Regions from separate parts of the Solibacillus sp. NPDC093137 genome, predicted to be linked through region 2. Evidence: predicted binding sites of a transcription regulator. Region 2 holds the regulator's gene; each other region holds the start of a gene.
What was found. Region 2 encodes LexA, which represses DNA repair genes until DNA is damaged. Its sites were predicted from a motif close to CGAACATATGTTCG; they were not measured.
Positions count from the first base shown of each region.

Region 1 (11,222 bases), 1.9 Mb from region 2:
AAAAGCTTCAGCGCAATAGGGCGGTTCAATGCTTCAAAACCAAATGTCGTATTGTATCTTACATCATAAATAGGCTGAAAATATGTACTCATTGCCTCCTGTGCAATAATATTTTTCAATGCTAATGACCGGGATAGATGACGGATTGTTTTACTCTTTAACAGAAACCGCTGCATCACTTCCTTGAAATCAATTAAATTGTTCGGCTTTGAATTTACGGATGTTTTCATGGAATGCTCCTACCTGTAGTAATGATTCTTAATTTTAAACGGAGATTGTTTCCATACTATAAAGGCAGTGTAAAGATTGGTTTTTTTATTATAGGTAATGGGTACTTGAATTGAAACTAACAGATAGTCCATTTTGTAGATTGAGAGAGCAGAGAAGGTTGGTAAGAAAGTTCTGAATATGAACAATCGGTGAATATCTTCTATATAAAAGCAGTATATGTTGGTATATTAATAAAAAATTAATGCAACTTTTACAAAAGGGGTGAAGAAGATGAAGATTAGTAGCTTGGCACGAAGATTTAGTCCAGAGTTAGATGATAGAAAACGCTCCCAGCTCCGCAAAGAGGCGGGCGAAGCATATAAAAAGCATGCACAGTATACGGATCCAAGTAAAAATCCACTGCTAAAAGTGCTGGAAAACCTCCTTTCCGGTAAAACAGAAAAAGATTTGCTAACACAGGATAATGCCAATCTGGCCGAAAATCTTGCAGTGGTAAATGACTTCACGTATAAACAAACACCAACATTGGATAATGTGCGTCCAGCATCAGCTGTCCCTTCATCTCAAGATTTACTTACAGCAGCAAATGTATCAACTTCCATTCCGCAAATGCCGGCAAACACTCAAAACCAACATTCAGAGCAAGTACAATCAGAGGAAGCAATCTCGTTGGCTAACGAAAATCTTTTCTTTACAATACCGGAAAAGTTCCAACAAGATTTTGCACGTAATCCAGACGAGCAAACAGTATTTGGTCGAGGGTTGGAAAAGCAGTTATTTCAGCGTTCATTCAATATAGCTGCAGAAAAGTATAACTCACATATTGCAATGGTGAATAACGGTTACCGTTTGACAGAGGAATCGGTTTTCTCCCAAATTGCATGACACTAAGCCCGCTCATATGGAGTGGGTTTTTTACATTTAAGTAAATTATAAAATTGCTTTGAAGCAGCACTTAGCAAATCATTCAGTGGTATAATATTTCCAAAGTTGAGAATATGGAGTGGTCTTTTTGGCGAAGAAGCAAGCAAAAACAAATGCAGTTCGTTTAATAGAGCAGAAAAAAATCGCACATGAAATTTTTGAGTATACGATTAACGACGGGGAATCGGTCGATGGATTGACCGTTGCCGGCAAAATAGGCCAGCCTGTCGAACACGTCTATAAAACATTGGTCGCGACTGCAGGAAAGGGCAATTATTTTGTTTTCGTCATTCCGGTTGATGCGGAATTAAATTTAAAGGCTGCAGCAAAAGTGGTAAGGCAAAAGAAAATCGAAATGCTCCCTGTTAAGGAGCTGCTTGGCTTAACCGGTTATATTCGCGGAGGCTGTTCGCCGATCGGGATGAAAAAGCTGTTTCCGACTATTATTGAGGAAGCGGCGACTGCACTAGATTATGTGATTGTCAGTGCAGGCAAAATCGGGATGCAGATCAAGCTTGCACCGGAAGATTTACAAAAGGCAACGAACGGGCAATTTGCATCGATTGTCTCATCATAGAAAGAAGGATTGTTGTGTCGAAGAAATTTAAATGGCAATGGGGAAGTTTTTTTGTAGGAATGATGATCATGGCGCTTGGTATTACAATGACGATTAAAGGGAATGTTGTCGGTACAGCTCCATGGGATGTTTTCCATATTGGTCTTTACAAGCAAATTGGATTGACGATCGGTTCTTGGTCCATTTTAACGGGTCTGACGATTATTATCGGGACATCGATTTATTTGAAACGCATTCCGAAGCTTGCCACGTTTTTAAATATGCTGTTTATCGGTTCATTTATTGATTTGTTCAACTGGCTCTTGCCAGAGACGAGTATTTTTGTACTGGAACTTGCGTATTTTACAGCAGGATTTTTTGTAATGAGCATTGGCTGTGCACTTTATATTGCGGCAAGTCTTGGCGAAGGGCCGCGTGATACGATTATGATGATTATTGCGAGTAAAGGCTATTCTGTGAAAACAGGGCGGCTCGTAATGGAGGTATTTGCGACAGGTGCCGGATGGCTGCTTGGTGGTCCTGTTGGTTTCGGGACGGTTATTTTAGCGCTCGGCACAGGTTATGTTATTCAGCCTTCCTTGTTTTTCTTTAAAAGAAAGCTTGAGGAAATAATCGGAGAGCCGCTTACATAAAATTTTCATTCTCTGTGCTAAAATATAGTGGAAATAGATATCGAAAGGATGAACGCGCATGTCAAACGTATTAAACACCTTTTTAGATGAAAACTTACTGGCACTACAAGCACAAGGTTTATACAACGAAATCGATCCGGTAGAAGGAGCAAACGGCCCGATCATTAAAGTTGGGGGCAAACAGCTTGTAAACCTGTCATCAAACAACTACTTAGGTTTGGCGACGAACGATGAGCTGAAAAAGATTGCTCAGGACACAATCGCCTCATATGGTGTTGGTGCAGGTGCTGTTCGTACAATTAACGGTACGCTCGATCTACACGTAAAACTGGAAGAAACATTAGCGAAATTTAAAGGTACAGAAGCAGCAATCAGCTATCAATCAGGCTTCAATTGTAATATGGCGGCAATTTCTGCTGTTATGGACAAAAATGATGCGATTTTATCGGATGCATTAAACCATGCTTCAATTATCGACGGCTGCCGTTTATCTAAAGCTAAAATTATTCCATTTGCGCATGCGGATATGGATGATTTACGTGCAAAAGCAAAAGACGCAAAAGAATCAGGCCTTTACAATAAAGTAATGGTTATTACAGACGGTGTTTTCTCGATGGATGGCGATATTGCCAAGCTTCCTGAAATCGTGGAAATCGCAAAAGAATTTGATTTAATTACGTATGTAGACGATGCACACGGTTCAGGCGTTACAGGTAAAGGTGCTGGAACAGTGAAGCATTTCGGTCTGCAACACGACATCGACTTCCAAATCGGTACATTGTCAAAAGCAATCGGTGTTGTCGGCGGCTATGTAGCAGGGAAGAAAAATCTGATCGACTGGCTAAAAGTTCGCTCTCGTCCGTTTTTATTCTCAACAGCATTACCACCAGGGGATGTTGCGGCGATTACACGTGCGGTAGAGATGATTATGGAATCAACAGAGCTGCATGACAAGCTTTGGGAAAACGGTCAGTATTTAAAAGATGGCCTAGCAAAACTTGGCTTTAATATCGGGGAATCGGAAACACCGATTACACCATGTATTATCGGCGAAGAAAAGCTGACACAACAATTCTCGAAACGTTTACTTGAAGAAGGTGTGTACGCAAAAGCAATCGTGTTCCCGACAGTACCAAAAGGAACAGGTCGCGTGCGCAATATGCCAACAGCGGCACATACGAAAGAAATGCTCGATGAAGCATTAGCGATTTACGAAAAAGTAGGCCGCGAGTTAGAAGTAATTAAATAAGCGACGTTAAGCTCAGCACTGATTTTGATGGTGCTGAGTTTTGTTATGTTGAGGATTATAAATAGTAAACTGAGGATTAAGTAAGGGTAAGTGAGGATTATTGAGATGAGTTTGAGGATTATTTAACTGAAATTGAGGATTAAATAAAAATGCGGCGAATAAAACACCGCATTTTCGATAGCAGAGCATTCAAAAGTCATTTCAAAACCGTCTGCGCAAACAGACCAAGCTTCGCGACACGCTGTATGGCTTCGCGCAAACGTTCTTCATCGACGAGCAGCCCGACACGAATATAGCCTTCGCCGTATTCACCAAAACCATTACCGGCTGCAACGGCAATATCCGCTCTTTCCAGTAAAAAGTCAGCAAACAGTTCACTCGTATATGGTGCAGGTACATGGAGCCATGCAAAGAACGAGCCTTTTGGTGCTGTGATTTCCCAGCCGATTTTATGGGCTTCTTCAACGAGTACATTGCGGCGGCGCTCATATAATGCACGCAATTCCTCTACACAAGATTGCTCTTCATTCAGTGCAACTGCGGCTGCATGCTGGATCGCAGGGAACTGGCTGCAAAACAGATGGTCCTGAATAATATTGATCGCTTCAATCATTTTTGCATTACCGACAGCAAAGCCGATACGCCAGCCTGCCATATTGTACGATTTGGACAATGTATAAAGCTCAATGCCGACTTCTTTTGCACCGGGTGCCTGAAGGAAGCTTGGCGGGCGTTCACCATCAAAGCCTAGTGCCCCGTAAGCGAAGTCATGGGCAACTGCAATGTTATTTTCTCTAGCGAACTGTACGGTCTGTTCAAAAAAATCATGCGTTGCGACACCGCCAGTCGGGTTGTTCGGATAATTTAAATACATCAATTTGGCCCGGTTTTTAATGTCTGTGGACAATGCTTCGTAGTCTGGCAAAAAGTGATTTTCCTCTTGAAGCGGCATCGTATCAAACTTTACATCTGCAAGTGCGACACCGGATAAGTAATCCGGATAACCCGGATCTGGGAGGAGCATATAATCGCCAGGATTCAAGAGTCCAAGCGGAAGTTCGACTAAACCGATTTTTGTTCCGCCTAAGACGGCCACTTCTGTAGAGGGATCAATGTCGACATTATATTCACGTTTATAGAAGTCCGCAGCTGCTTGCTTGAGCTCTGCAATACCACGGAACGGAGAATATTTATGTGTTTGTGGATCATTTGCCGCATTTTGCAGTGCTTCCACAATATGTGCCGGTGTTGGCTGATCCGGGTTTCCCTGACCTAAATTAATCACATCGCGCCCCTCAGCAAGCGCTTCATTTACTTTGTTTACAAGTGCTGCGAAAAACTGTTGTGGTAATTGCTGAAGCTTTTTCGAGAATTCAATCATTCTTTATCACCTCTGAAAAATAGTAAGGTTAATGTTAGTCTAAAACTTCACTTAAGTAAAGTGAAGATTTTGACAACTTGAAGTGAGATGTTACAATGAGTACGAATATGCGAAAATAGATTCGCACGGAATTTTTAAGGCGGTGGCAGTTATGAAAATCGGTTGTATTCAATTAAATGTTGGTTTTGGCAAGGTAGATGAAAACTATGAACGCGCGGAGAAATTTATTCGCGGAGCGGTAGCAGGCGGTGCTGAAATCGTTGTATTACCGGAAATGTGGAATACGGGCTATGCGCTCGAAAAACTGGAAGAGCTGGCGGACGAAAATGGAGAACGTACGAAATCATTTTTAAGCAATCTTTCAAAAGAATTGGCGGTACATATTGTAGGTGGATCGGTATCGGTGAAACGTGATGATAAGTTTTTCAATACGATGTACACATTCAATCGCGATGGTGAATTAGTCGGCGAGTACAGTAAAGTGCATTTATTCCGCTTAATGGATGAGCATTTGTATTTGGAATCCGGCAGTGATATGAACCGTTTCGCATTAGGTGAGCTCGAAGCGGGCGGAGCAATTTGCTATGATATTCGCTTCCCTGAATGGCTGCGTTCCCATGCGTTGGATGGTGCTAAGGTGCTGTTTGTACCAGCACAATGGCCGACACCACGTATCGATCACTGGAAAATATTACTGCAGGCGCGAGCGATTGAAAACCAGTGCTTCGTCGTTGCGGTAAATCGTATTGCCCGTAAAGTGGAAAATTTCAATGGTCAGTCAATGATTATCGGGCCATGGGGTGAAGTGCTTTGGACAGGTGCAGAGGATGAGGAACTGGCGATTATTGACGTTGATTTTTCAACAGTCGATGAAGTGCGCGGCCGCATTCCTGTATACGAAGATCGCCGTCCGGGTCTTTATGAAAAAGTAATAAAAGAATAAATTTTAAAAGCGTACCGGATGAATGCCGGTGCGCTTTTTTGCATTAAGCAGCAAATTAACTCACTGATACAATAAAAAAATCCCTCTCAACCAAAACAGCCACTACTTTCCACTTGCCATCTCACACGTCTCATTTTAATATAAGAACAAACGTTCGATATAAGGAGATGAGCTTTATGTATGAAAATGCGCCGGAACGTTCGATTATTTGTATTGATATGCGCAGTTTTTATGCAAGCTGTATTGCATCGGTTGAAAATTTAAATGTAATGGAAGTACCGATTGCGATTGTCGGAAATTTTCAGCAAAAGGGAAGTGTTGTACTTGCAGCGTCCCCTCCGATGAAAAAGCGCTTTAATATTCGCACAGGTTCACGATTATACGAAATCCCGCCACATCCGGATATTCGTCTTTTTGAGCCGCGGATGTCATTATTTATACGCATATCAATGGAAATTACACGTCTGTTCAACGAGTTCGTTCCAAAAGAGGCCATTCATGTATATAGCGTCGACGAAAGTTTTATCGATTTAACCGGAACCGAAAAATTATGGGGGCCGCCTGAAGAAACGGCAAAATACATTCAGCAGCTCGTTTACAACCAATTTGAAATTCCATGTGCAGTCGGTTTTGGCCCAAATATGCTGATGGCAAAACTGGCGCTCGACATCGAAGCAAAAAAGACGGGATTTGCGAAATGGACATATAATGATGTACCGGAAAAACTGTGGCCGATCATGCCGCTGTCCACGATGTGGGGAATCGGCAGCCGTACGGAAAGAACGCTGAATCATATGGGCATTTATTCTGTCTACGATTTGGCGCATGCCGATTTAGCGTTACTTGAAAAGCGCTTCGGAATTCTCGGCAATCAGCTGTATTACCATGCATGGGGAATCGATCATTCGACAGTCGGTGCGCCGATTATGCAAGGGCAAATCAGCTTCGGTAAAGGGCAGATGCTGATGCGCGATTATCGCAGTAGAAAGGAAATTTTAGTCGTATTGCTGGAAATGTGTGAAGACGTGGCAAGGCGGGCGCGGGAAGCGAAGAAAATCGGTCGGACGATTTCGTTAGGGCTTAGCTACAGTAAAGATGCCTTCGGGGGCGGATTTCATCGTTCACGTACAATCGATGAGCCGACAAACGATACACTGAAAATTTTCGAAGTGTGCAAGCAGCTGCTCGATGAATTTTATGCCGAACGGCCGGCACGCAAAATTACGATTACATTAAGCAATATTGAAAGTGAATATTCGATGCAGCTCAGCCTGTTCGATGAGATGCGTTGGCGTAACCGCAAGCTCGGAGAAACGATGGACCGTTTACGTACAAAATACGGTACAACAGCGATATTGCGTGCGGTTTCCTATACGGAAGCAGGTACTGCACTGACACGGGCTAAATTAGTAGGCGGGCATAAACAATAGGGAGTGAAGGCGATGAATAGAGATAGAGGAACAATTAAATGGAGCGCAATGATGTTGCCGGAGCATGTCCAACTATTGCGTGAATGGCAGGAAGAGGACGCAATTGTTACCCAACCCCAACTCGACGAAGCCCAGTTAGAACAAATTAACATCAATCTGCAGCGAGCCTACACAGAGCATTGCCCGATCCAACTAAAAGTATGGGAGCAAACTGGCCTCTATACAGTTTCCGGGGCAATCCAAAAAATCAATATCCACGAACAATATGTCAAGCTGGCAAACAGCGAAAGAATTCAGTTCCACCATATTTATGAAGCACTCTTGGATGAGTAGACTTTCCAGTTGTCCAATAAAAATATTGAAATGGGGGAGGCAACTTCAGCGGAAAGCGTCCGACCCGGAATGAAAATTGACCCAATGTTAGAAAGAGAAATTAAATTTCACTTGATTTTACAACCAGAGCCACTCGTATAAAAGTAATCTTTCTATTCGAATATTTCACACGTACAAATGTATTGCTGAAAAAGAATATTTTTAACATATTGTTTTTTAGAAAAGAACACCATATAATAAATTTCATGAAAATGTTTGAACATCAATATTTTTGGATGGTTATATGTATTTTCTACAAGGACATTTGTTTTAATAGATGAGAAATAATAGACGGTATATTCAGCGGTAACAGGCTGAAAACATGTCTTTTAAAGGATAGGGAGGCTTCAGATTGAAGAAAATTATGGTGACCGGTGCTTTAGGTCAAATTGGTTCGGAATTAGTAGAGAAATTACGCCATACGTATGGCACAGATAATGTATTGGCAACAGATATTCGAAAAATTGATCAGCATGAAGGTCCATTTGAAGTATTGGATGTAACAGATGGGAAACGCATGCACACACTTGCCCATGATTTTGGTGCAGACACGATGATACACATGGCTGCATTACTCTCGGCAACAGCAGAAAAAAATCCGGTATTCGCCTGGAATTTAAATATGGGCGGTTTAATGAATGCACTTGAAGTGGCACGTGAACTAGATATGCAGTTTTTCACGCCAAGTTCAATCGGCGCATTCGGTCCTTCTACTCCAAAGGACAATACACCACAAGATACATTACAGCGTCCAACAACGATGTACGGTGTCAATAAAGTAGCTGGCGAATTATTATGCGACTACTACTACACACGCTTTGGACTGGATACACGCGGTGTCCGTTTCCCGGGGCTGATTTCTTATGTAACGCCACCTGGTGGAGGAACGACGGACTATGCCGTAGATATTTATTATAAAGCTATTGCGGAAGGACGCTACACATCGTATATTGCAGAAGGTACGTATATGGATATGATGTATATGCCGGATGCACTGCAGGCCATTGTTGATTTAATGGAAGCAGATCCGGCAAAGCTTTTGCACCGCAATGCATTTAATATTTCGGCGATGAGCTTTGAGCCGTCACAAATCGCAGCCGAAATTAAAAAGCATATTCCAAGCTTCACAATGGATTATGATGTGGACCCGATCCGTCAGGCAATTGCCGACAGCTGGCCAAATGCAATCGACTCATCGGCAGCGATTGAAGAATGGGGCTTCAAAGCTAACTACGATCTGGAAAAAATGACGGTCGATATGCTGGAAAAACTAAAAGTACGATTAGCACAAAACGCGATTTAACTTATAGAAGCGAGTGAAACTGTTGAAAAGCAGTTCACTCGCTTTTTTATATAGGTGCCTGTGGAAAGCCTCGAGGTGGGAGACCCTAAAAGCAAAATTGTAATATTCGTTTCTCTAGTAAAATGAAATAGCTGCATTATTGACAAAATATTTTCATTTTTCAGTATATTATATTAGAATGGTATTGTGGGAGAAATTAGGAGGTGTTTTATTGGTAATGGGGATTGCCGGTAAAGATAATGCCTCATAAAAGGGGGAAATATATAATGATGATGCAAACACCACTCGTTTTAACAGATATGGTCAAGCGTGCAGAGACGTATTATGCACACAAAGAAATTATTTCACGTACAAGTGAAAAGAAGGTTCACCGCCTTACATACGGGCAATGGGTAAAGCGCACAAGAAAGTTAGCGCACGCATTAACAAAGCTGGGCATGGAGCGCGGCGACAAAATTGCGTCATTTGCCTGGAATCAGCACCGCCATTTAGAAGCCTATTTTGCGGTTCCATGTACAGGCGCAATTTTGCATATGGTCAATATCCGCCTGTCACCGGAACATATTGCGTACATTATTAATCATGCAGAAGATAAAATAATTTTAATAGATGAAGATTTAGTACCGCTCATTGAAGAAGTGCAGTCGGAACTGAAAACAATTGAACATTATATCATTATGGCGGATGGGGAACTGCCGGAAACAACATTACCGAACGTACTGTCATACGAGGCATTGCTGGAAGAAGCAGATGAAAACTTTGAGTTCCCGGAAGATTTGGATGAAAATGCGCCGGCAAGCATGTGCTATACAAGCGCAACAACGGGAAATCCAAAAGGGGTCGTGTATACACATCGTTCGCTTGTGCTGCACTCCATGTCAATCTCAATGGTGGATACGATGGCAATCTCGGAACGTGACACAATTTTACCGATTGTTCCGATGTTCCATGTTAACGCTTGGGGGATGCCGTTTGCAGCAGTGAATGTAGGGGCTACGCAAGTATTGATCGGTCCTCAGTTTACACCGGCATTAATATTGGATTTCATTGAGCAATACAATGTAACGAAAACGGCAGGCGTCCCGACAATCTGGCTCGGTGCATTGCAGGAGCAAGAAAAAAGAGCACGTAATTTATCGACATTACAGGAGATTTTCTGTGGAGGATCTGCTTCACCAAAAGGCCTTATTAAAAAGTACGAAGAAATGGGCGTCAACTATATTGTGGTATACGGCATGACGGAAACTTCACCGATTGTTTCGATGTCACGTGATATGTCACATATGAATGACTGGTCATTGGATGAAAAAATTGAAACACGCGCAATGCAAGGCTTAACGGTTCCAGGAATTGAATCGAGCATCGTCAATGAAAATGGTGAAGTAACTTGGGATGGTGAAACAATGGGCGAGCTGCGTCTGCGTGGTCCATGGATTGCGGCGGAATATTATAAAGATGAACGTACAGCGGAAGCCTTTTCTGATGGTTGGCTGTATACAGGGGATATAGCGGTTCGTTCAAAAGAGGGATTCATTAAAATAACAGACCGAACGAAAGATTTAATCAAATCCGGTGGTGAGTGGATATCATCCGTTGATTTGGAAAATGCGCTCATGTCGCATGAAGCGGTATTTGAAGCGGCAGTCATTGCCATTCCACACGCGAAATGGCAAGAGCGTCCGCTGGCATGTGTTGTTCTGAAAGAGGGAGCAAATGCAACTAAAGAAGAGCTGACGGCATTTTTGGAAGGACAATTTGCGAAGTGGTGGCTGCCGGACGATATCGTTTTCTTAAAGGAAATTCCAAAAACATCTGTCGGGAAATTCTTAAAGGCAAAGTTACGTGAAAATGTGAATGAAATTTATCCACAGCTTCAACTATAGTGTGGAATGAAATAAAAAACGGGGACGCATCGAATTACCGAGCGTTCCCGTTTTTCGTCGTCCCGCCTACGAAAAAGCGTTTCATAAGGGAGAGTCCTAAGTTGAAAAGGAAAATAATGAGTGCAACACGAAAGAATGCGACAAAGTATTGCCAAGTCGTTGTACTGTCTATGAACAGCTTTGGCATGCTATCTACTAATACATACGTAAAATAACCGGCAATCGCAATAAAAAACAAACCACCAAAAAAGTCCTTTACATTCATCTTGAACCCCCACTAAATAGATTTAATCAAAG
Region 1 covers NZ_JBNNVH010000001.1:2,296,688-2,307,909, reverse strand. The annotation lists gene ACQKN3_RS11540 (EAL domain-containing protein) at 1-230, opposite strand, end outside; gene ACQKN3_RS11535 (hypothetical protein) at 502-1,116, shown strand; gene ybaK (Cys-tRNA(Pro) deacylase) at 1,244-1,732, shown strand; gene ACQKN3_RS11525 (YczE/YyaS/YitT family protein) at 1,747-2,364, shown strand; gene ACQKN3_RS11520 (glycine C-acetyltransferase) at 2,423-3,613, shown strand; gene ACQKN3_RS11515 (pyridoxal phosphate-dependent aminotransferase) at 3,810-4,994, opposite strand; gene ACQKN3_RS11510 (carbon-nitrogen family hydrolase) at 5,146-5,937, shown strand; gene ACQKN3_RS11505 (UV damage repair protein UvrX) at 6,114-7,367, shown strand; gene ACQKN3_RS11500 (YolD-like family protein) at 7,380-7,700, shown strand; gene ACQKN3_RS11495 (L-threonine 3-dehydrogenase) at 8,092-9,042, shown strand; gene ACQKN3_RS11490 (long-chain fatty acid--CoA ligase) at 9,312-10,925, shown strand; gene ACQKN3_RS11485 (sulfate permease) at 10,960-11,190, opposite strand.
Region 1: a site for LexA is predicted at 6,081-6,094, ahead of ACQKN3_RS11505 (UV damage repair protein UvrX). Genes of this name have one in related genera too.

Region 2 (11,222 bases):
GATACAACAGATGCATCAATTCCTTCTGCAAGTAGTGCCTTTTTAGCTTCTACTGCCAAGCCAACTTCAGAACCTGTTGCAATTAACAGGGCATCCGGAGTTTCTTTAGATGAAGCTGAAACGACATAAGCACCTTTTTCAACACCATCGTATACTGTCTCTGTCGCAAGATCCAATACCGGCAAGTTTTGACGAGATAATACTAATACAGTTGGCGTTGATTTGCTCTCTACAGCTAATTTCCATGCAGCTACAGATTCATTTGCATCTGCAGGACGGATAACAGAAAGATTCGGCATTGCACGTAATGATGCTAAATGCTCAACTGGCTCATGTGTAGGACCATCTTCCCCTACTGCAATTGAGTCATGTGTAAACACATATGTTACAGGTAATCCCATTAATGCAGATAAACGAATTGCTGGACGTACATAGTCAGAGAATACAAAGAAAGTACCGCCAAATACGTTTAAACCGCCATGTAATGCCATACCGTTCAGTGCAGCGCCCATTGCAAATTCACGAACACCAAACCAAATGTTACGGCCTTCCGGAGTTTCTGCAAAGAAATCGCCAGCGCCTTTAATAGTTGTCTTGTTTGATCCTGCCAAGTCAGCAGAACCACCGAAGAATGATGGTGTTGTTTTTGCAATTGCATTGATTGCATCACCAGATGATGAACGAGTAGCTACTGCAGTACCTGCTTCATATACAGGTAACTCAGATGCAAAGTTCTCCGGTAATTTGTTTTCCATTGCGTTTACAAATTGTGCAGCCAGTTCTGGATATTCGTTTTTGTAGCTTTCGAATAATTCATTCCATGCTGCTTCTGCTTGTACACCTTGTACTTCGCTAGCTGCTTTAAATGTATCATATACTTCAGTTGGAACGAAGAATGGCTCATGTTCCCAAGCGTATGCAGCTTTTGTTAAAGTAACTTCATCAAATCCTAGTGGCGCACCATGTGAATCTGCTTTACCAGATTTGTTAGGAGAACCAAAACCGATAACAGTTTTCACTTCGATTACAGTTGGGCCGCCAGTATTTTGTTTCGCTTTTTCAATAGCTGAATTAATTTCCACGATATCTGTACCGTCTGCAACTTTTAAATAGTTCCAGCCGTATGATTCGAAACGTTTTTGGATGTTTTCCGAGAATGACTTTTCTAAATCACCATCAAGTGAAATATCATTTGAATCATATAGTACAATTAATTTATCCAATTTTAAGTGACCTGCAAGAGAAATTGCTTCTGCAGCAACACCTTCCATTAAATCACCGTCACCGCATAGTGCAAATGTATAGTGGTCTACAATGTCTTTACCTGGCTTGTTGTATGTTGCTGACAAGTGACGTTCAGCCATAGCCATACCTACTGACATTGCAATACCTTGTCCTAATGGACCAGTTGTCGCTTCTACACCAACTGTATGACCATATTCAGGATGTCCCGGTGTTTTTGAATTCCATTGACGGAAGTTTTTGATTTCTTCCAACTCTAAACCGTAGCCACCTAGATGCAATAAACTATATAAAAGCATGGATCCATGTCCAGCTGATAATACAAAACGGTCGCGGTTATACCAATTAGGATTTTGAGGGTTATGGCGTAAATGCTTCGTCCACAATGTATAGGCCATAGGTGCAGCACCCATTGGTAAACCTGGGTGACCTGAATTTGCTTTTTCAATTGCGTCGATTGATAGTGTACGGATTGCGTTAATTGCTAACTGATCCATCTGTTGTGTCATTATGTGACATCCTTTCCTCGTACGATATTTATACATTTTATAGTGTAGACAAATTTTCACAAGAAAACAATAATTTCTAAAAACGTCCTATAAAATATGTCATACTTTATATTAAATGTGACATATTAATGAAATGTTATTAGTTTAAGAATTTCTTCTGTGATTTAATTTGTTTTAATTTTTCAGGTGTCACATCATTGCCTTCTTCATCAATTACTTTTACATGCTCGATTGTATCACGCATTGTAGTACGGAAAGTATCTAAATATTCTTTGCGCAGCGCTGTACGTTCCTTCGCCTGCTCTTCCGTCAATTTACCTTCTCTCGCTAATTTAGAAAGCTCGTTAATGCGAGCTAATTTTTCTTTTGATAACATTTGAATCTCACCTTTCTTCCTACCTACTACAAAGGTATAAAAAAAACGACTTGAAAACAAGTGTTTACTCTTCAAGTCGCTCCATATATTCAATATATCTTCTATGTACGGTCGCTTTACTGATAGAAATGCCCAAGCCAGACAAAGTCGTAGCAATTTCTGCAAAGGTTAAGCCTTTCTGACGCAGTTGAACAATTTCTTCGACAGGCACTTCTTTTCGTTCACGCCCTTCAATATTACCGCGGTTTTTCAAATTATTTTGCGGCTGGTAGCCATTTTCTACAGCGCGGCGCATTCCCCGGCGGATTTTTGCATTATGCATACGACGCTGATACTCTTCGACAATCGCTAAAATTTCGAGCAGCATTGTATCCATTTCGTTTAATACGACAGGACCTGCATCATTCAATGTATATACTGTCGCTTCATATTTTTGCAGTAGGTGCAGCACTGCCATACGGGCATTCCCTCGCCCTAAACGGGTTTCATCCTGTACAAATAATGCTTTAATACCGTACTCTTTCATGTAGTCAAGCATGTCGAGTAATCCGTCTCGATCGACATCATATCCACTATGCTGGTCCATGAAAATCTCCACATCTTTATAGCCGAATGATTTTGCGTATTTTGTCAGCTCCTCCTGCTGACGCACTAGCGATGTTTCTTGTGTATTTTTATCCGTACTGACACGGCAATAGATTACTGCTTTAGTTTTTATCATTGTTCCCTCTCGCTACTTTAATCAATTGCATATCGGAGGATTCATTCAGCTGAGCAATGTATTGTGAATCTTTTTCTACAGGCACAACCAATACTTGTCCTAAAACAACTTTTTCATCCAGCATTCCGTTTTCCTTTTTTACTTCATTGATCCAATCATGCTTAGCCATTTTACCACGATATTGTTCTGCCAACGACCATAAAGTATCGCCATGCTCTATGCTTACGTGTTCGTATAATTCAATTTTATCATCCTGCATCATGAATAAAGCAATCATAAGTACAGAGAATAGTAGAAACATTGATGTGAAGCCATTTAATTTAACTCTTTTCATTTGAAAAACCCTCTTTCGAATGTATGTTCGGAATGTTTGTTCTCATAATAATACGAACGTATGTTTTTGTCAACCGTTTTTTCGAACTTATGTTTGCATTCATGTTCGCATACTGCTATACTTACTTTAAGAAAAATAGCATGATAAAGAGGTGAGTTAGTTGACACAAAAAATTTCAAAGCGGCAGCAAGCTATTCTAACTTTTATAAAAGAGGAAGTTCGTGCTAAAGGCTATCCGCCATCAGTTCGCGAAATTGGAGAAGCAGTAGGTTTAGCTTCCAGTTCAACTGTCCACGGGCATTTAGCTCGTTTAGAAAGTAAAGGGCTTATCCGCCGTGATCCTACAAAGCCGCGTGCCATTGAAATATTGGATCAGGAAGAGATGAATATCGCAAAACAAGGTGTCATTCATGTTCCGTTGATCGGTAAAGTTACAGCTGGTCTGCCTATTTCTGCAATCGAGGATATCCAGGAATATTTCCCGTTGCCGGATGCTTACGGCTCACCGGAAGAGGAATTATTTATGCTTGAGATTATGGGAGAATCCATGATTGAAGCCGGGATTTTAAATGGGGATTATGTGATCGTTAAAAAAACGTCTACTGCGAACAATGGAGAGATTGTCGTAGCAATGACGGAAGACGATGAAGCAACTGTTAAGCGCTTTTACAAAGAAAAAACTCATTTCCGTTTACAGCCTGAAAATAGCTCAATGGAGCCAATCATTGTCAACCAAGTTTCTATTTTAGGTAAAGTGGTCGGCCTCTATCGAAATATCCATTAATCATCAACTTGCCATTCTAATAGAATCGGCAAGTTTTTTATTTACAAAATAAAAAGCTCAGCCGCGAACGACTAAGCCTTTCGTTATTTATTGCATGCTTCTACAAAACTATTAAATAAGCGCTGTGCATAAACATCACCGTTCGGAGCCAATTCTTCCGGATGCCATTGCACCGCGACACAATATGGATGCGATTCATGTTCAATCCCTTCAATGATGCCGTCCTTAGCAAGTGCCGAAACAACGAGCCCTTTCCCCAGCTTTCCAACCGATTGATGATGAAATGTATTTACACGGAATGAGTCTTCTTTAAAAATCTCTTTAAATTTAGGTGTCTTTACTTCAACGGTATGTGCCAGTTCCCCTCGCTTTGAAGGCTGTTTATGTAAAATTGTGTTCGCTACTTGTGAGGGTATATCCTGAATTATCTTCCCCCCGAATGCGACATTCATAATCTGTTGTCCGCGGCAAATACCGAGAACAGGCATTTGTCTTTTATAGGCTTCATTCATCAATAAAAGATCGCTGTCATCACGTTTCCGTACAACACTTCCGATATGACGGTGCGGTTCTTCATTAAACAACAATGGATCTATATCCGCTCCACCAATTAATACGAGGCCTTCAATTAGATCTAATAACTCATTTACGTTTTCTTCTGTAGCATTCGGTATACAAATCGGTATACCTCCCGCTTGTTCAATTGAAATTAAATACGTGTTATTAATATCCAACTTCTTGTCAAAATCATACATTGTTAATCCAATAATCGGTTTCATTCTTTTTATCCCCTTATAATTTATAGATAATTCCAATAATTTAAATTATACTATTGCGTTATACGAAATGACTACAAAAATAAAAAAGGATTGCAGAATCGCAACCCTTTACTTATTAAACACTTTCCATTTGTTTTATAAAATACTGTTTAATTTCTTTCCAGTTATGAACACGCATGAAACCTTCTTCTGATCGATTGTACGGCATCGAATACAATATACCTGTCCCTTTGAATGCTGCGAGTTGGCGTGGGCTGTCATCAATTAAATAATCGGTATGTATTACCGCTTTATTTCCGCAAAACACAATGTTCTGTGTTTTAATAAAGGGTAAATGCTCCATTAACCAGTCGTATTTCGCTGTAAATGAACCCGGTACATCCATTGCAGCTGTCGCAATAAAAATTTCATAATGTTCCTGCAACTCTTGAATGACTTTAATCGCATCTTCATCCAGTACTTTTAAATCTCTGAAATAGTCAGGCTCATTTAATATTGCAAATAATTTCTTCGCATCTTCTCGAGGCAAATCGCGCTGTGTCGTCAGAAGAAACTCTTCATCTGTAAAATTTGTTCCGAAATTTTCGTTATATGTCACACGTAATTTCGAATAAAAATCAGCTAGTACCTGGTCCATATCGATAGCAATACTTTTTTTCATGTAATAAGCCTCCTTGAAATTCCCATAATTTTAGTTTATACAATTGTATTGTGAAAAAACAAGGTATAACTCTTTACAATTAACAACGTACATATTTACGTTTAAAACCGATTCGCCCTTTTTCCACCTGTTTTTCAATTTCCTCATATGCATGAAGCAAACCCGGTTTTTTCCCTTCCCGTTTCGTTTCAATTGGTCCGATCTCATTTGCAATTTGCACTGCCTCATCATGTAAAGGTTTAAATGAAACACCGACTGTCATGACAAAATTGTTCATCGCCACCTGTGTGCGCTGCGGTGCTTGACGGATATTTTGTTTTACATACTCGAGCATGTCCATTAACTTTTCCTTTGAAAATTCCTCATCTTTACGATTGCCGAGAAGCCAGCAGTAGCAATGCCACCCTGCCGACATTTTCAGATCCTCACCACTGGCAATCCACTTATCGCTTACTTCTTGCGCAATATCAGATTCCGCCAGAGTTACTGCCACAACATAATCCGAAATCATATAGAAATAGGCCTGTTCCATCCAGCGGTCATAATCTTCCTCAGTCATTGCATTCGGATCCGCAATAATTCCTGCGAAATACATAGCATCATAGTTGCCTGTAGCATAGAGCTGTTCGGCCAGTTCCTGGTCTATTTTTATTTGTTTTACATACGGTTTCATCGAGCCAATCGTTACACCGAACAACGGCTCCTTTGCCCCATTGGACATATAAATCTTTTTTGTACGCTCTTTCCCAAGTGCTTCTAACTCTTGCATCATTGTATCGAGTTTCATAATTTCCTCCTTTTTTATTATTATTTTTGTCTTATACTATTATATGATTTAATCGCCAAACATACCTAGCGTTCTTCTCAATAAGCTTGCTGGTATATATTTCATTTAAAACAGTATTTACGGGATATATACGGCGACATACACTCAAGCTTCAGTGTCCTTTTATTGTTGCCCTGTACTTTAATAAAAAAATTGGCAAATTATTTAACCGAATAATAAAACAACCTCTGAACAGAATAATCTCAGGAGGTGATATTGATGTCAAAAAATAAAAACAACATCAATAATAAAAACGTCGAATTCGGTATGGAAACGGACGTTAATCAAGTAAAACAGCAAAACCAAAAAGCTGAAGCTAAAAAGCAACAATCTTCCGGTTTGTTTGCAAACAGCGGTTTACAAAAGCAATCAAGTTCCTTGAATGCTGAATTCGGGATGGAAACTAACGTAAACCAAGTGAAGCAGCAAAACCAGCAAGCTGAAGCCAAAAAGCAACAATCTTCTGGATTGTTCGCGAATAATGGTTTACAGAAAAACTTCTCTTCCATGAACGCCGAATTTGGCATGGAAACAGATGTTAACCAAGTAAAACAGCAAAACCAGCAGGCCGAAGCCAAAAAGCAACAATCTTCCGGTTTGTTCGCAAACAGCGGTTTACAGAAGAAGCTTTCTTCAATGAGCGCTGAGTTTGGCATGGAAACAGATGTTAACCAAGTGAAACAGCAAAACCAGCAGGCCGAAGCTAAAAAACAACAAGCATCGGGTCAATTTGGTAAGAACAAATTCCAAAACGGCAATAAATAAAAAATATTGAACCGGCAATTTTTATTGCCGGTTTTTTTAGTTCAAAATTATATTGGTTATAATTTTAAATAATATGTATACATATAAAAAAAACGCTAGAATTTTAACTCCAGCGCTTTCTCTTAGTACATCTTCATATATTGGTCGCGTTCCCACTGATGGACAGTAGAACGGTACATGTCGAATTCGATTTCTTTTGCTTCTTTAAAGTTAGCATAGATGTGGTTGCCTAATGCTCGTTGAACAACTTCATCTTTTGCAAGTAAGTTTAAAGCGTCGTCTAAAGCTGCAGGCAGGTTATCAATGCCGTTTGCTTTACGCTCTTCTTCGCTCATTACATAAATGTTGCGGTTAATTGCTGGTGGTGGCGTTGATTTTTTACGAATCCCTTCCAGACCAGCCTCTAAAATTACTGCCATCGCCAAATATGGGTTAGCTGATGGATCGACCGAACGAACTTCTACACGTGTTGAAACTCCGCGAGAAGAAGGAATACGAATTAAAGGTGAACGATTTTGTGCAGACCATGCTACGTAACATGGTGCTTCATAACCTGGTACTAAACGTTTATAAGAGTTTACTGTCGGGTTTGTAATTGCAGTAAAGCCTTGAACATGATTAAGTACACCTGCCATGAATTGCATCGCTGTTTCAGAAAGACCTAATTCAGTAGACTCATCAAAAAAGGCGTTTTCTTTTCCTTTAAATAACGAAACGTTGAAGTGCATTCCTGATCCGGCTTCACCGAATAAAGGTTTTGGCATGAATGTTGCGTGTAAACCGTGTTTACGTGCAATTGTTTTAACAACTAATTTAAATGTTTGAATATTGTCGCAAGCTGTAATTGCATCCGCATATTTAAAGTCAATTTCATGTTGTCCCGGTGCAACCTCATGGTGAGATGCTTCAATTTCAAAGCCCATTTCTTCTAGTTCTAATACGATATCACGACGGCAGTTTTCACCTAAATCTGTCGGTGCTAAGTCGAAATAACCCCCGTGGTCATTAACTTCCAAGCTTGGCTCGCCTTTTGCATCCAGTTTAAATAAGAAAAACTCCGGTTCTGGCCCTAAGTTGAAATCTGTGAATCCTAGCTCTTCCATTTCCTTTAATACACGTTTCAGGTTGTTACGTGGATCTCCTGCAAATGGTGTACCGTTCGGATTGTAAATATCACAGATGAAACGTGCTACTTTCCCTTTTTCAGCAGTCCATGGGAAAATCATAAATGAATCATAATCAGGATATAAGTACATATCTGATTCTTCAATACGCACAAAACCTTCGATTGATGAACCATCAAACATCATTTTATTGTCCAATGCTTTATCTAGTTGGCTTACAGGAATTTCTACGTTTTTAATTGTTCCTAAAATATCTGTAAACTGTAAACGAATGAATTTTACTTGCTGTTCTTCTACTAGACGTTTAATATCGTCTTTTGTATATTTGCCCACTAAATTCCACACTCCTAAATTTGTTCAGTACCGATTTTACTCGATCTTTTATAATTTACACACTATTGGTAAAAGCGTGATAAATCCCCTTGTCGAATAGATGTTTTTTGCATGCGCTGTGCTTGGCGCATTTCTTCACGTAAAATTTTTCGTAAGTCCGAATCTGAAATTTCTTTGCTCGCTTGTTGGGCGGCCGGATCATTTTTCAAAGCAAACACTTTTTTGATACCTGCCATATTAATACCCTGCTCAAGCATATCTTTGATTTCAAGTAAAGTATCGACATCATTTAAAGAAAACATCCGTCGATTTCCTTCTGTCCGGTGCGGCTGAATTAAATCATGCTCTTCATAATAACGGATTTGTCTTGCTGTCAGATCCGTTAGTTGCATGACGATACTTATCGATAATAGTGGCATTGAACGTCGAATTTCACTACTCATTTAATTCACCTCCCTTATCGCTATATTACGACTTGTTATTTACAATGTCAAATGTATGTCAGAAAAACTCACATAACTTATGTAAATGAGCAAATAGTTGACAGAATAAAGCGAATTCTATGCACAATAAAAATCGCCCAATAAATGGACGATTTCTATAAACTATTTTAGTTTTTGGACAGCAGAACATATGGCATATTTTACATGTTCATATGTTAAACCGCCTTGGATAAATGCAGTATAGGGAGGGCGAATCGGACCGTCTGCTGTTAATTCAATACTTGATCCTTGGACAAATGTACCTGCCGCCATAATAACATCATCCTCATAACCAGGCATATAGGCAGGCTCCGGCGCAAAGTGAGCGTTAATAGGTGAAGCAGCTTGAATTTCACGACAGAATGCCACCATTTGTTCAGCCGTTTGGAAAGAGACTGACTGAATGAGATCTGTGCGAACATCCGTGTAATGCGGGGATGTCGTCATACCGATTTCTTCAAGCATAGCCGATGTAAAAATTGCACCTTTTAAACTTTGTGCAACAATATGCGGTGCCATGAAGAAGCCCTGATAAAAATCTGCTAACGTATTTAATGAAGCCCCTGCCTCCGCACCGATTCCCGGTGACGTCATACGATATGCACATTTTTCCACTAAATCCGCGCGACCTGCAATATATCCGCCAATTTTTGCAAAGCCCCCACCCGGATTTTTGATTAATGAACCGGCCATTAAGTCAACACCAACTTCTGTCGGCTCAAGCAACTCTACAAATTCACCGTAACAGTTATCAACAAAAATAACGGTGTTTGGTGCAATTACCCGTATTTTTTCAACCATTTCAGCAATTTGTTCAATCGTAAATGATGGGCGCGTCGCATAGCCTTTTGACCGCTGAATTGCAATCATTTTCGTATTTCCGTTTACTGCCTGTTTTACACCTTCCCAATCAATTTCCTTATTATCGATTAAATCTACATGGGAATAGCCAATTTTATAGTCCTTCAGGGAACCTGTATCCTTTTCGCCCCCGTCAACGATCGACTGAAGTGTGTCATAAGGCTTACCTGAAATATAGAGCAATTCATCACCAGGACGTAATACACCAAATAAACTTAATGTGATTGCATGTGTACCTGAAATGATTTGAGGACGGACGATAGCTGCCTCTGACCCGAAAGTTTGCGCATATACACGCTCTAAATTATCACGGCCTTCATCATCATAGCCATACCCTGTTGAAGGATGCAAATGAAAGTCGCTTACTTGATTTTCTCGAAAAGCTGCCAGCACCTTTTGCTGATTATAAAACGCACGTTCATCCACTTCCTGATGATAAGTGCGGACTTTTTCTTCCACTTTTGCTGCAAGCGTTAATGTTTCAGCTGTTAATATTGATTGAAATGCCATTTTTACTACTCCATTCTGTTCAAACTGTATCCATTATACATGAAAAAAAATAGTTTTGACGAATGTTTGAAAAACTGCTATCGTCATGGTCGAAAGGACATTAAGGGAGAGATGTTTATGGCGTGGGATGTATTTAGTTTGATCGGAACGGTTGCCTTTGCCATTTCCGGGGCAATTGTGGCAATGGAAGAAGAGTATGATTTATTTGGGGTGTACATATTAGGTATCGTTACAGCTTTTGGCGGCGGGGCTATCCGTAATATATTAATCGGTCTGCCGGTTTCGACATTATGGAACCAGGAGCTTATGTTTCAATTCGCGCTTCTTGCGATTACGGTGTTCTTTTTAATTCCGCATCATTTATTTAAACAGTGGAGTCGATGGGGATACGTTACCGACGCAATCGGATTATCCGCCTTTGCCATTCAAGGTGCAATGCATGCTGTCCACCTGGAGTTACCGATTGTAGCAGTAATTGTAGCTGCCGTTTTAACAGGTGCAGGCGGTGGGGTGGTTCGGGACTTGCTTGCCGGTAGAAGACCCATTATACTGCGTCACGAAATTTATGCCGTTTGGGCGGCCAGTGCAGGTTTCTTAATCGGCCTTGAAATTTTTAAGGGGGATTTGTTTTTATACTTTTTATTTGTTTCCATTACTGTCCTGCGGATATGTTCATACACTAAAGGCTGGAGCCTGCCATCAAAGAAAATTTATTATACAAAGTAGGATAACTAAAGGGAGTGCCGAATCAATCGGCACTCCCTTTTTTTGGAAATTATTTAAATTCTAATTCTCCATCATAGGCCATCATTCCGCCATCTAAATTCGTTACATCAAAACCTTGCTCTGCCAGATATTCGCATGCATTCGCACTGCGTACGCCGCCTTTACATACGACGATATAGGATTTTGAAT
Region 2 covers NZ_JBNNVH010000001.1:380,805-392,026, reverse strand. The annotation lists gene tkt (transketolase) at 1-1,751, opposite strand, end outside; gene ACQKN3_RS01885 (DUF896 domain-containing protein) at 1,891-2,127, opposite strand; gene ACQKN3_RS01880 (YneB family resolvase-like protein) at 2,192-2,848, opposite strand; gene yneA (cell division suppressor protein YneA) at 2,835-3,182, opposite strand; gene lexA (transcriptional repressor LexA) at 3,343-3,966, shown strand; gene ACQKN3_RS01865 (gamma-glutamyl-gamma-aminobutyrate hydrolase family protein) at 4,050-4,745, opposite strand; gene ACQKN3_RS01860 (5' nucleotidase, NT5C type) at 4,861-5,406, opposite strand; gene ACQKN3_RS01855 (DNA alkylation repair protein) at 5,486-6,193, opposite strand; gene ACQKN3_RS01850 (gamma-type small acid-soluble spore protein) at 6,452-6,997, shown strand; gene glnA (type I glutamate--ammonia ligase) at 7,120-8,454, opposite strand; gene ACQKN3_RS01840 (MerR family transcriptional regulator) at 8,517-8,897, opposite strand; gene ACQKN3_RS01835 (aminotransferase class I/II-fold pyridoxal phosphate-dependent enzyme) at 9,060-10,307, opposite strand; gene ACQKN3_RS01830 (trimeric intracellular cation channel family protein) at 10,425-11,033, shown strand; gene ACQKN3_RS01825 (rhodanese-like domain-containing protein) at 11,083-11,222, opposite strand, start outside.

Region 3 (11,222 bases), 1.7 Mb from region 2:
CCCGTTTACGAATGACACTTGGCTGTTCTTCAATTACTTCCATCGCGAACGCTACATTTTCATATACTGTTAAGCGCGGCAATAATTTAAAGTCCTGGAAGACGACACCAAGATGACGGCGTAAATGAGGTACGCGATTATTTTTTAGCGTTCTCAAGTTAATGCCATTAATGATGACATCGCCGGAAGTCGGTTTTTCTTCACGGTACATCAATTTAATAAATGTCGATTTACCTGCTCCACTCGGGCCAACTATATACACAAATTCACCCTTTTTTATATGAACCGTAATCCCGTTTGCGGCGACGACCCCATTAGGATACTTCTTCACTACATTATTCATTTCAATCATTCACGAAACCACCTAAGCTCAATATCTAGTATTTTAAATTTTAGTCTTACCCATTATAGCATTTTCAGGCTCAAATTTTATTACATTTTCTTTTCAATGTAAGCCCCGCCTCGTTTTCAAACTCTCTGCACCGCCATGACAACATTAAAAGAAATCAATTGTCGCTAAATTTTCATAGAAATACACTTATTTTTTGGTTTTCGTAATGTATTTGTTAAAGTATGAAATGTTCTTAATATAATAAAATACTCTACACTATTTTTAATTATTCGACGTTTTCAGTGAAAACCCTTCTCAGTATTTGGATTATTATGGTATTTATAGGTGGTTTTTTAGAAATTACATTTTTCTATGTAGGAATGCGGCAGTTTGTGACTTTTAATTGGAGATTTGGCGGAAAACAAAATTAAAAGCATCCAAATTCTTTATAAGAAGATGGATGCCTGATTTTATTAATGCGTTTGTTGTTGCTTTGAGTTTACCGAAACCCTGGTAAATCCTACCCCTATTGCAGTGTATAACGTACTAGTACTGTTCCTGTGCGAGATTCCCCTACTAACTTCAGGAGTTTCGCACCTTCCAGTTCTTTTGTGAAACGGACTGATTTTGACAGGAATTGCTCCTCTTCTTCTGTAACCAGTACATCACTTAAACCGATATCTGCTTTTCCGAAGTTTGAGAAAACCTGACCATCCAGTGCGACTGTTTTCGGAACATAAATTTCTACTGAACCTGCTAGTGCACGTGCCTTGATTTTATGCGCTTCTGCACTTGTTGTTGTGATAACAACATGTCCATTCATCGATTCAGCTTCGACTTCATTTAATTCGCCATCAACGTAAATACGTCCATTGGCTGTACCAATTTCCAAATCTTCACCTTTAATATGACGGGCTTCTACTGCACCATTGCTCGTTTGCAGTTCTGCATGATCAAATGTTGCATTTTCCAGACGGATTAAACCGTTATGCGTACGCGCTTTAACAAGCTTCGCGTCGATATGTTCGATTGAAACGCTACCTGTTAATAATTTCGCAATGACTACATCATAATGTTTTTCTGGAATAGCAACTTGTACTTTCACTTGTGCAAATTTATTTGTTGACTGAATAAATAATTTGTCATTTGTCAGCTTCGACATGTTTTCCGTTGCCTGTGCAATCGTTTCTTCCTCAGTACCTTTTAACGGTGTTTTCCCTGTCACATTCACAGTAACTAAATCATCCGTAGCACGTACAATATCGACTTTACCATTTGCGATTTCCAACTCTACCCCTTTAACATCAGCTACAGGGTAAGCATACGTTTTTGTGAATTCTACTTTTTCTCCGAACGGTGTATCGATATCAAGCTCTTTAAACTTCGACAAAGCTGCACCGACTAATCCTGTCATGCGTGTGCTGAATTGCGATAAATCCTGCTTAATATCGCCCATAAACTCGTCCATTTTTTTATTGAATTCTTTATCGTTAAATGACTTGCCGAAAATATCTTCAAATCCTGATGTTTTACGTTTTTCTTTTTGTTCTTCAAATACCGGTTCTGCCTTATGCGGCTCTTCCTCATACTTTTTTTCTAAAACCGGTTGCTCGATTGGTGCTGCTTGTGATGGAGTGGATTCCTTTTCCGACGACAATTTTTCCAGTAATACAATCGCCTCTTCTGCCGTAATTGTACCGCTTTCAACTAATTTCAAAATGCGTTTACGTTCTTCTTGCATAAAAAAATTCCTCCCTCTGCTTCGTATATAGTTATTATACGGGGAGGGAGGACGAAAAGTTTCGTTTGCGCTCTTAGTTTTTCAATCTATTTATTTTGCGCTTCTTTAATTCTTGATTCCATACGCTCACGATCACGTTCCAGAATTGGTTTTAAGTAACGTCCTGTATAACTTTCTTTCACTTCGGCAATTTTTTCCGGTGTACCTGTCGCTAAAATTGTACCGCCACCTTCGCCGCCTTCAGGACCTAAATCAATAATATGGTCGGCAGTTTTGATAACATCAAGATTATGCTCAATAACAAGCACGGTCTCCCCGTTTTCAACTAAACGCTGCAGTACAATCAATAAACGGGAAATATCATCGGCATGCAAACCGGTCGTTGGCTCATCCAAAATATAAAATGACTTGCCGGTTGAACGACGATGCAATTCCGATGCCAATTTCACACGTTGTGCTTCACCGCCGGATAATGTTGTTGCCGGCTGACCAAGCTTCACATACCCAAGACCGACATCGACAATCGTTTGCAGTTTACGCTGGATTTTTGGCAAGTTTCCGAAAAACTCCAACGCATCTTCTACCGTCATCTCCAAAATATCGGAAATATTTTTATCTTTATATTTCACTTCCAGTGTTTCACGGTTATAACGCTTCCCATGACAAACTTCACACGGCACATAAACATCTGGCAAGAAGTGCATTTCGATCTTAATAATGCCATCCCCGCGGCAGGCTTCACAACGTCCGCCTTTTACGTTGAACGAAAAACGACCTTTTTTATAGCCACGTACTTTTGCTTCATTCGTCATCGCAAAAACATCACGAATATCATCGAATACGCCAATATACGTTGCCGGGTTTGAACGCGGAGTACGGCCGATTGGCGATTGGTCCACATCGATTACTTTCTCCAGCTGTTCTAAACCTTCTATTGTTTTATGCTTACCCGGTTTCACTTTTGCCCGGTTCAGTTTTGATGCGAGCGACTTATATAAGATTTCATTTACCAATGTTGATTTCCCGGAACCCGACACACCTGTAACGGCGATGAACTGCCCTAATGGAATATCGACACTGACATTTTTCAAGTTATTTTCAGAAGCACCTTTAATCTTTATTTTTCGGCCATCTGATTTACGGCGTTCAAGCGGCAGCGGAATAAATTTCTTTCCGCTTAAATATTGGCCGGTAATCGACTCTTTGTTTTTCATTACTTGCTTCGGTGTCCCTTGTGCAATGACTTGACCGCCATGTACACCGGCACCCGGACCGATATCGATTAAGTGATCCGCTGCCATCATCGTATCTTCATCATGTTCGACGATAATTAACGTATTACCGAGGTCACGCATATTTACAAGCGTATTAATTAACCGGTCATTGTCACGCTGGTGCAACCCGATTGACGGCTCGTCCAAAATGTAAAGGACGCCTGTTAAACGGGAGCCGATCTGAGTTGCCAGTCGAATACGCTGTGCTTCCCCGCCGGATAATGTTCCAGCAGACCGTGCAAGTGTTAAATAATTTAAACCAACGTCCAATAAGAACTTCAGTCGTTCAATAACTTCACGAATAATTAAATTCGCAATCTGGCGTTCTTTTTCCGTTAATTCTACTGAACTAAAGAACTCATACATTTCCTGAATGGAGTGGCGTGTCGCTTCCGAAATGTTCTGGTCTTTAATTTTTACGGCCAATGTTTCCTTTTTTAGACGATGCCCTTTACAAGTAGCACAAGGCTGTTCGGTCATGTACTTTTGCATCGATTCACGAACATAGTCCGAAGAAGAATCTGTAAAGCGGCGCTCGATATTCGCGATGACACCTTCAAATTCGATATTTTTCTTATGCACACTACCATAGTCATTCGTATATTCGAATAAAATTTTCTCTTTACCCGAACCGTATAAAATTTTATCCATTTTCTCTTTAGGAATATCTTTTACCGGCACATCCATTGGAATATTGTAATGCTTACAAACAGATGCCAACAGCTGCGGGTAGTAGTTGGACGATACGGATTCCCATGGTGCAATCGCATTTTCAAGTAACGTTAAGTCCCAGTTGTGAATGACTAAGTCGATATCGGCCTTTGCCTTACTTCCAAGCCCGTCACATGTAGGGCAGGCCCCGAATGGACTGTTGAATGAAAACATGCGCGGCTCCAGTTCACCAATCGAAAAGCCGCAAAGCGGACATGCATGATGCTCACTGAATAACAGCTCCTCATGATCGATCACATCGACTAGAACGCGGCCATCCGCAATTCTAAGCGCTGCTTCAAGGGAATCACTTAAACGTGTTTCATTGCCTTCTTTTACGACAACACGGTCCACAACTACTTCAATTGTGTGCTTTTTATTTTTATCCAGCTCGATATTGTCATCGAGATCACGCAGTTCCCCGTTTACACGGATACGCACAAAGCCTTGTTTTTTCAAGTCTTCCAGCAGTTTTACATGCGTTCCTTTTTTCCCTTCAATAACAGGAGCAAGCAGCTGCATTTTCGTGCGCTCCGGATATTCCATCAAGCGGTCAACCATCTGTTCAACCGTCTGTGATGTAATTTCAATCCCATGTGTCGGGCAATACGGTTTTCCAATACGCGCAAAAAGCAGGCGCAAATAATCGTAAATTTCCGTTACTGTCCCGACAGTCGAGCGCGGGTTACGGCTCGTCGTCTTCTGGTCAATCGAGATTGCCGGTGACAAACCTTCAATTGTATCGACATCCGGCTTGTCCATCTGCCCTAAAAACTGTCGTGCATATGCAGACAATGATTCGACATAACGACGCTGCCCTTCCGCATAAATCGTATCGAATGCCAGTGATGATTTACCGGAACCTGAAAGCCCTGTCACAACGACAATTTTATCGCGTGGAATTGTGACATCAATATTTTTTAAATTATGCGCTCGTGCACCTTGTACGACAATTTCTGTATTTTTCACATTGTTCACCCTTCTGCTTTCAATTCAAATATCATGTCACGTAATTCAGCCGCGCGTTCAAAGTCAAGCGCTTTTGCGGCTTCTTTCATTTCAACTTGCAATGTCTCAACAAGCTTCTCCAACTCTTTTTTCGTCAGCTTTTTGCCGCCTGTCACTTTTGTAATATATGTTTCTTCCCCTTCCGCAGCTTGTGTAGCACGGATAATTTCAGGAATCTTTTTAATAATAGTTTTCGGTGTAATACCATGTTTTTCATTGTATGCCATTTGAGTTTCACGACGGCGTTTCGTTTCACCGATCGCTTTTGTCATCGAATCTGTCATATTATTGGCATACATAATGACATGTCCGTTCGAGTTACGTGCAGCACGTCCAATTGTTTGAATGAGTGAACGTTCGGAACGGAGGAACCCTTCCTTGTCCGCATCCAAAATTGCGACAAGGGATACTTCCGGAATATCAAGACCTTCCCGTAATAAGTTAATGCCGATCAGCACATCATATGTTCCTTTACGAAGCTCCCGGATAATCTCAATCCGCTCCAGCGTTTTGATTTCCGAGTGCAAGTATTCGACTTTCAAGCCCATTTCTTTTAAATAGCTCGACAAATCTTCGGACATTTTCTTCGTTAATGTCGTGACGAGTGTTCGTTCATTACGACTGATGCGCTCATGAATTTCATCAATCAGGTCATCAATCTGCCCTTCAATAGGACGGATATCAATTGTCGGATCAAGCAGCCCTGTCGGACGAATAATCTGCTCCACCATGTCCGGTGTATGCTCCAATTCGTATGGACCTGGTGTTGCCGATACATAAATCGCCTGGCTTACTTTCGATTGAAATTCGTCAAACATGAGCGGACGGTTATCCAGGGCAGACGGGAGACGGAAGCCATGCTCGACCAGTACCCCTTTACGTGCCTGGTCTCCATTATACATACCACGTACTTGCGGTAATGTAACATGGCTTTCATCAACGACAAGCAAAAAGTCTTCCGGGAAGTAATCCAATAATGTGTACGGCGTTGCCCCTGCTTCACGCAATGTCAGATGGCGCGAATAGTTTTCGATACCTGAGCAGAAGCCCATTTCCTTCATCATTTCCAAATCATAGTTTGTCCGTTGCTCCAAGCGTTGCGCTTCCAGTAAACGGTCTTCCGAACGCAGGACGGCAAGACGCTCCTCCAACTCTTTTTCGATATTTTCAATGGCAACTTTCATTTTTTCTTCGCGTGTTACGAAGTGGGATGCCGGGAAAATGGCTACATGCTGACGATCCCCTAAAATTTCGCCTGTCAGTGCATCCACTTCACGGATCCGGTCGACTTCATCACCAAAAAACTCAATACGGATACAGTGCTCATCACGTGATGCCGGGAAAATTTCGACAACATCCCCGCGTACTCGGAACGTACCGCGTGTAAAGTTAATATCATTCCGTTCATATTGAATGTCGACCAGTTTCCGCAATAGCTGATTGCGCTCGATTTCCATCCCTGTTCGAATGGAAACGACCATTTCACGATATTCTTCCGGATTACCGAGACCGTAAATACACGATACGGACGCAATAATAATGACGTCTTTCCGTTCAAATAACGCAGTCGTTGCCGAGTGGCGTAATTTATCGATTTCTTCATTAATACTTGAATCTTTTTCAATGTACGTATCGGTTTGCGGCACATACGCTTCCGGCTGGAAATAGTCATAATAGCTGACGAAGTATTCAACCGCATTGTCCGGGAAAAATTCTTTAAACTCACTATATAATTGGCCGGCCAGTGTTTTATTGTGGGCCATCACGAGCGTCGGTTTATTCACTTCTTTAATTACATTGGATATCGTAAATGTTTTACCCGTACCTGTCGCCCCAAGCAATGTCTGGTGACGCTTGCCTTCTTTAACCCCTTGTATGAGCTGTTTAATCGCTTCCGGCTGATCCCCGGCAGGCTGATAGGCGGACTGTATTGTAAATGTTTCTGTCATATTCAGATTGTCCTTTCTGTCGCTTATATTATCTTCTATTTTAACATACCCGTTTTTAATTTACGATAAAATTGCGAACGTACATTCGAATTTAATGCAGTTATGTGTCTTTTTGGATGGGCTGGTTTTATTAGAACTTTGGTGGCGGGTATTAGAAAAGTTTGGTGATTTATTTGAAGGTTGGGACCAGTTATTCGAAAATCTCTAGCACTTATTAGAAGAATTATCCTTTTTATTAGAAACTAACCAATTTATTAGAACTATTTTAATTTTATTGGAAACTTTCTTTCACTTATTAGAAAACAACCGGAACCCGCTGCTTGCCCATAAAAAAAAGCCACCTGAATAGGTTGGCCTTTAAGAAACAGTTTCCAATAACTCTTTTAACTCTGTAGTATAGCTGTGAAATGCTTGTTCGTTCTTTTGATCTAACGATGTATCGATAAGTAGCTTTAATTGTTCAATACGTTGCATCCGCTGCAACCGACTAATAAATAAATCTAAATAAATTTCATTCAATAGCTTCTCTGCATGATGTTCAGTGGACTGCTGACTAACCGCTTTTAAAAAGTCTGTATACGAATAATATTTATCCATCGATATCACCTCGACCTCTTTTAACCATTATAAGTTAAAAATCATACAATTTGCAATATATTCTGAAAAATTATCATATGACAGAATTTTCTAAATATAATGTTGATTTTTAGCAAATTATGCAGTAGTTTAGATGTATAGTGAAAATTTAAGCGATTAAAAAAGTAGGAAAGATAGGGGATACAAAATGATTAGTAATTTAACACAAAAATCCAATTACATTATTTCTAACTCTACCTTCTGTTTGAGGTCCTATCAGCATCGAGATAAAATTCACACTGCCATTTTGGACAAATACGGCCAATCTACATCTCCGTATAAACCTTTAAAAATTATTCGAGATACGTGTCGTCTGCATGGAAGTTCCTATGACGCCAGCAAATATCAGGCGAGAAGCTTTTTCGGAGAGAATAAACATAAGTTACCGATAATGGTGGCCTATGACTTCGGGGATCCGTGCATTTTATTCCCGCTATTTTCACCGTTTTCACCTCAAAATATTTGGTTATCCTTGAATCCTATTATTAATATTAGTGAAGACGGTGATAAAACGCTCGTAACTTTTGTGGATAATACTGAGATTAGTCTGGATATCAATATGAAATCATTCAACCAGCAATATGTACGCGCTGCAATGTATTATAAATATCTGCTTTTACAGCGCAATAGGATCTTATAAGAGCATCAGTTTTTTTGAAAATATTCAGCAAGAAGTAACTCACTTTGATTACGAAGGCGAATATTCGAATATCTTCTACACTCCATGATTCCCCCAAAGTAAAAATGATACTCGGTAAACAAATCATCCGTCTTGCCTCTCACTAAGCGCATCTGATGAAGTTTAAAATAGTCCTTCGTTTCTTTTAAGTCATGCTCTATTTTGATACGTACAGCATCGATTAATTGCAAATAGGGATTTTTAAATTTGAACGGACTTTGCTCCACTATTGAGTAATCCTTCCCAAGAATAATTAACAGCAACGGCAAATAAATCCCAGCCTCATAATACGGAATCGTTTTAGAAGGAATTTGCAGCATCCGAATACCTCCAATTAATAAGAACGTTTGTTCGTATATGTATTTTCACATATTTTTTAAAATCTGACAAGAGGAAAATTATTACTTAGCTTAAATTTCACTAAAAAAACCGTGCCTTAGCTTTTTACTAAGGCACGGCTTTCAATTTTTCAACCAGATGATCGCTGAAAGATTTTAATATGAGATTTTTGATCGTAAATAGGCAGTAATGAACACATCGAGATCGCCGTCCATTACGGCGCCTACATTCCCTGTTTCTGCACTTGTACGGTGATCTTTTACCATTGAATACGGATGGAACACATATGAACGAATTTGCGAGCCCCAGCCAATTTCCTTCTGCTCACCACGAATTTCATCCAACTGTGCCTGCTGCTTTTCAATTTCCAGCTGATACAGCTTCGATTTCAGCATTTTCATTGCTGCATCACGGTTTTTAATTTGTGAACGTTCTGACTGACATTGTACAACGACACCTGTTGGAAGATGGGTAATACGTACAGCAGAGTCAGTCGTGTTAATGTGCTGACCACCGGCACCAGTTGCACGGTACGTATCGACTTTTAAATCTTCTGTTCGAATATCGATTTCGATTTCATCATTGAACTCCGGCATAACATCACATGAAACGAACGATGTATGACGGCGGCCTGAAGAATCGAACGGTGAAATTCGTACTAGTCGGTGTACGCCTTTTTCCGCTTTTAAATAGCCGTACGCATTATGACCTGAAATTTGTAATGTAACCGATTTGATGCCGGCTTCATCACCAGGCAAGTAGTCGATTGTCGTAACTTTAAAACCGCGCTTCTCTGCCCAGCGTGTATACATACGTAATAGCATCGAGCCCCAGTCCTGTGACTCAGTACCACCAGCACCTGGATGCAGTTCTAAAATGGCATTGTTTTTATCGTATGGTTCAGATAACAGCATTTGCAGTTCGAAATCTTCCATTTTTGATTGGAATTCAGTAAGTTCTTTGCCTAGTTCTTCCTGCAATTCTGTGTCTGGTTCTTCACGTAAAAGCTCGAGCGTCATTTCAAGGTTTTCCTGTGTGTCGACTAATTCTTTGTATTCGTTGACAACTGCTTTAATGCCGTTGCTTTCGTTAATAATTGCCTGTGCACCGTTCTGGTCATTCCAGAATTCCGGTTCAAGCATAAGTTCATCTAGTTCCTGGATACGAGCCTCTTTGTTTTCTAAGTCAAAGAGACCCCCTGAAGTCCGCTAGTTTTGTAGCTGTATTTTCGAGTGCATTACGCACATCTGCTAATTCCATCATATATTTTCCTCCGTATTTGGGTGTTAAAGTTTGGTCTTCTCATAACGTTGATTTCCGTTGCGGCGGACGCGTTTCGCGGGCGGGCGCCAATCCTCCTCGTCGCTACGCTCCTGCGGTGTATCGGCTGTCCCGCTTTTCCCGCAGAAGTCGCCGCCTCCACTCCAATCAACTAGTGTCGTTTAAGAATAAGATAAATTCGTTGTTAAATAGCTACAATCAAAATTTATAATAAAAACAAACCGGGTCATTGAGCATAGTTTCAATGACCTCGGTTTTATTGCTTTTATTGGCCTACGCCGTGGCATGATTTGTATTTCTTGCCGCTGCCGCATGGGCATGGGTCGTTGCGTCCGATGTTTTCGGCTTTGCGTGTTGGCAGTTTTTTCGGTTTGGCTACGCCTTCTTCTTTCGGGTTAACAGCCTGGCCTTTTGCTACTTCTTCACGTTGCAGGTTACTGCGGATTTCCGCTTTTAATGCATACTTCGCCACATCTTCACGTACTGCTGCGACCATGTCCTCGAACATTGCGAAACCTTCCTGCTGGTATTCGCGTAATGGATCGTTTTGACCGTAAGCTCGTAAGTGAATCCCTTGACGCAACTGGTCCATTGCATCGATATGATCAATCCATTTCGAGTCGATTGAACGCAGTAAAATAACCTTTTCAAATTCACGCATTCGCTCCGGTGTCATCGCTTCTTCTTTTTCATCATAGCGAGTTGTCACTTTTTCAGAGATGAACGCAATCATTTCTTCTGGTGATTTGTTTTCAAGATGCTCTTTTGTAATATCGCCCTCATCCAGTAGATTTGCCGCGATATAGTCAACTAACGCATCCAGTGTCCAGTTTTCCTTTTCACCTTGTGTATGAAGGGCCACTTGATTTTCGATTGCCTGAGAAATCATTGATTCTACTAATGCACGCATATTTTCCGAATCCAATACTTCTTCACGCTCTTTGTAAATCACTTCACGTTGCTGACGAAGTACATCATCGTATTGTAATAGACGTTTACGCGCATCGAAGTTATTACCTTCAACACGTTTTTGTGCTGATTCTACTGCTTTTGAAACCATGCCTGATTGAATTGGCTGTGTATCGTCCATACCAAGTCTTGTCATCATCGACTTCATTTTATCCGATCCGAAGCGACGCATTAACTCATCTTCTAAGGAAAGATAGAATTGCGTTACCCCCGGGTTCCCTTGACGACCAGAACGACCACGAAGCTGATTATCGATACGGCGTGATTCATGACGCTCCGTACCAATTACCGCTAAACCGCCAAT
Region 3 covers NZ_JBNNVH010000001.1:2,086,425-2,097,646, forward strand. The annotation lists gene ftsE (cell division ATP-binding protein FtsE) at 1-352, opposite strand, end outside; gene ACQKN3_RS10580 (DUF4097 family beta strand repeat-containing protein) at 858-2,072, opposite strand; gene uvrA (excinuclease ABC subunit UvrA) at 2,159-5,026, opposite strand; gene uvrB (excinuclease ABC subunit UvrB) at 5,032-7,014, opposite strand; gene ACQKN3_RS10595 (IDEAL domain-containing protein) at 7,372-7,611, opposite strand; gene ACQKN3_RS10600 (competence protein ComK) at 7,799-8,290, shown strand; gene ACQKN3_RS10605 (hypothetical protein) at 8,296-8,649, opposite strand; one part of gene prfB (peptide chain release factor 2) at 8,824-9,855, opposite strand; one part of gene prfB (peptide chain release factor 2) at 9,857-9,928, opposite strand; gene secA (preprotein translocase subunit SecA) at 10,215-11,222, opposite strand, start outside.
Region 3: a site for LexA is predicted at 7,089-7,102, ahead of uvrB (excinuclease ABC subunit UvrB). Genes of this name have one in related genera too.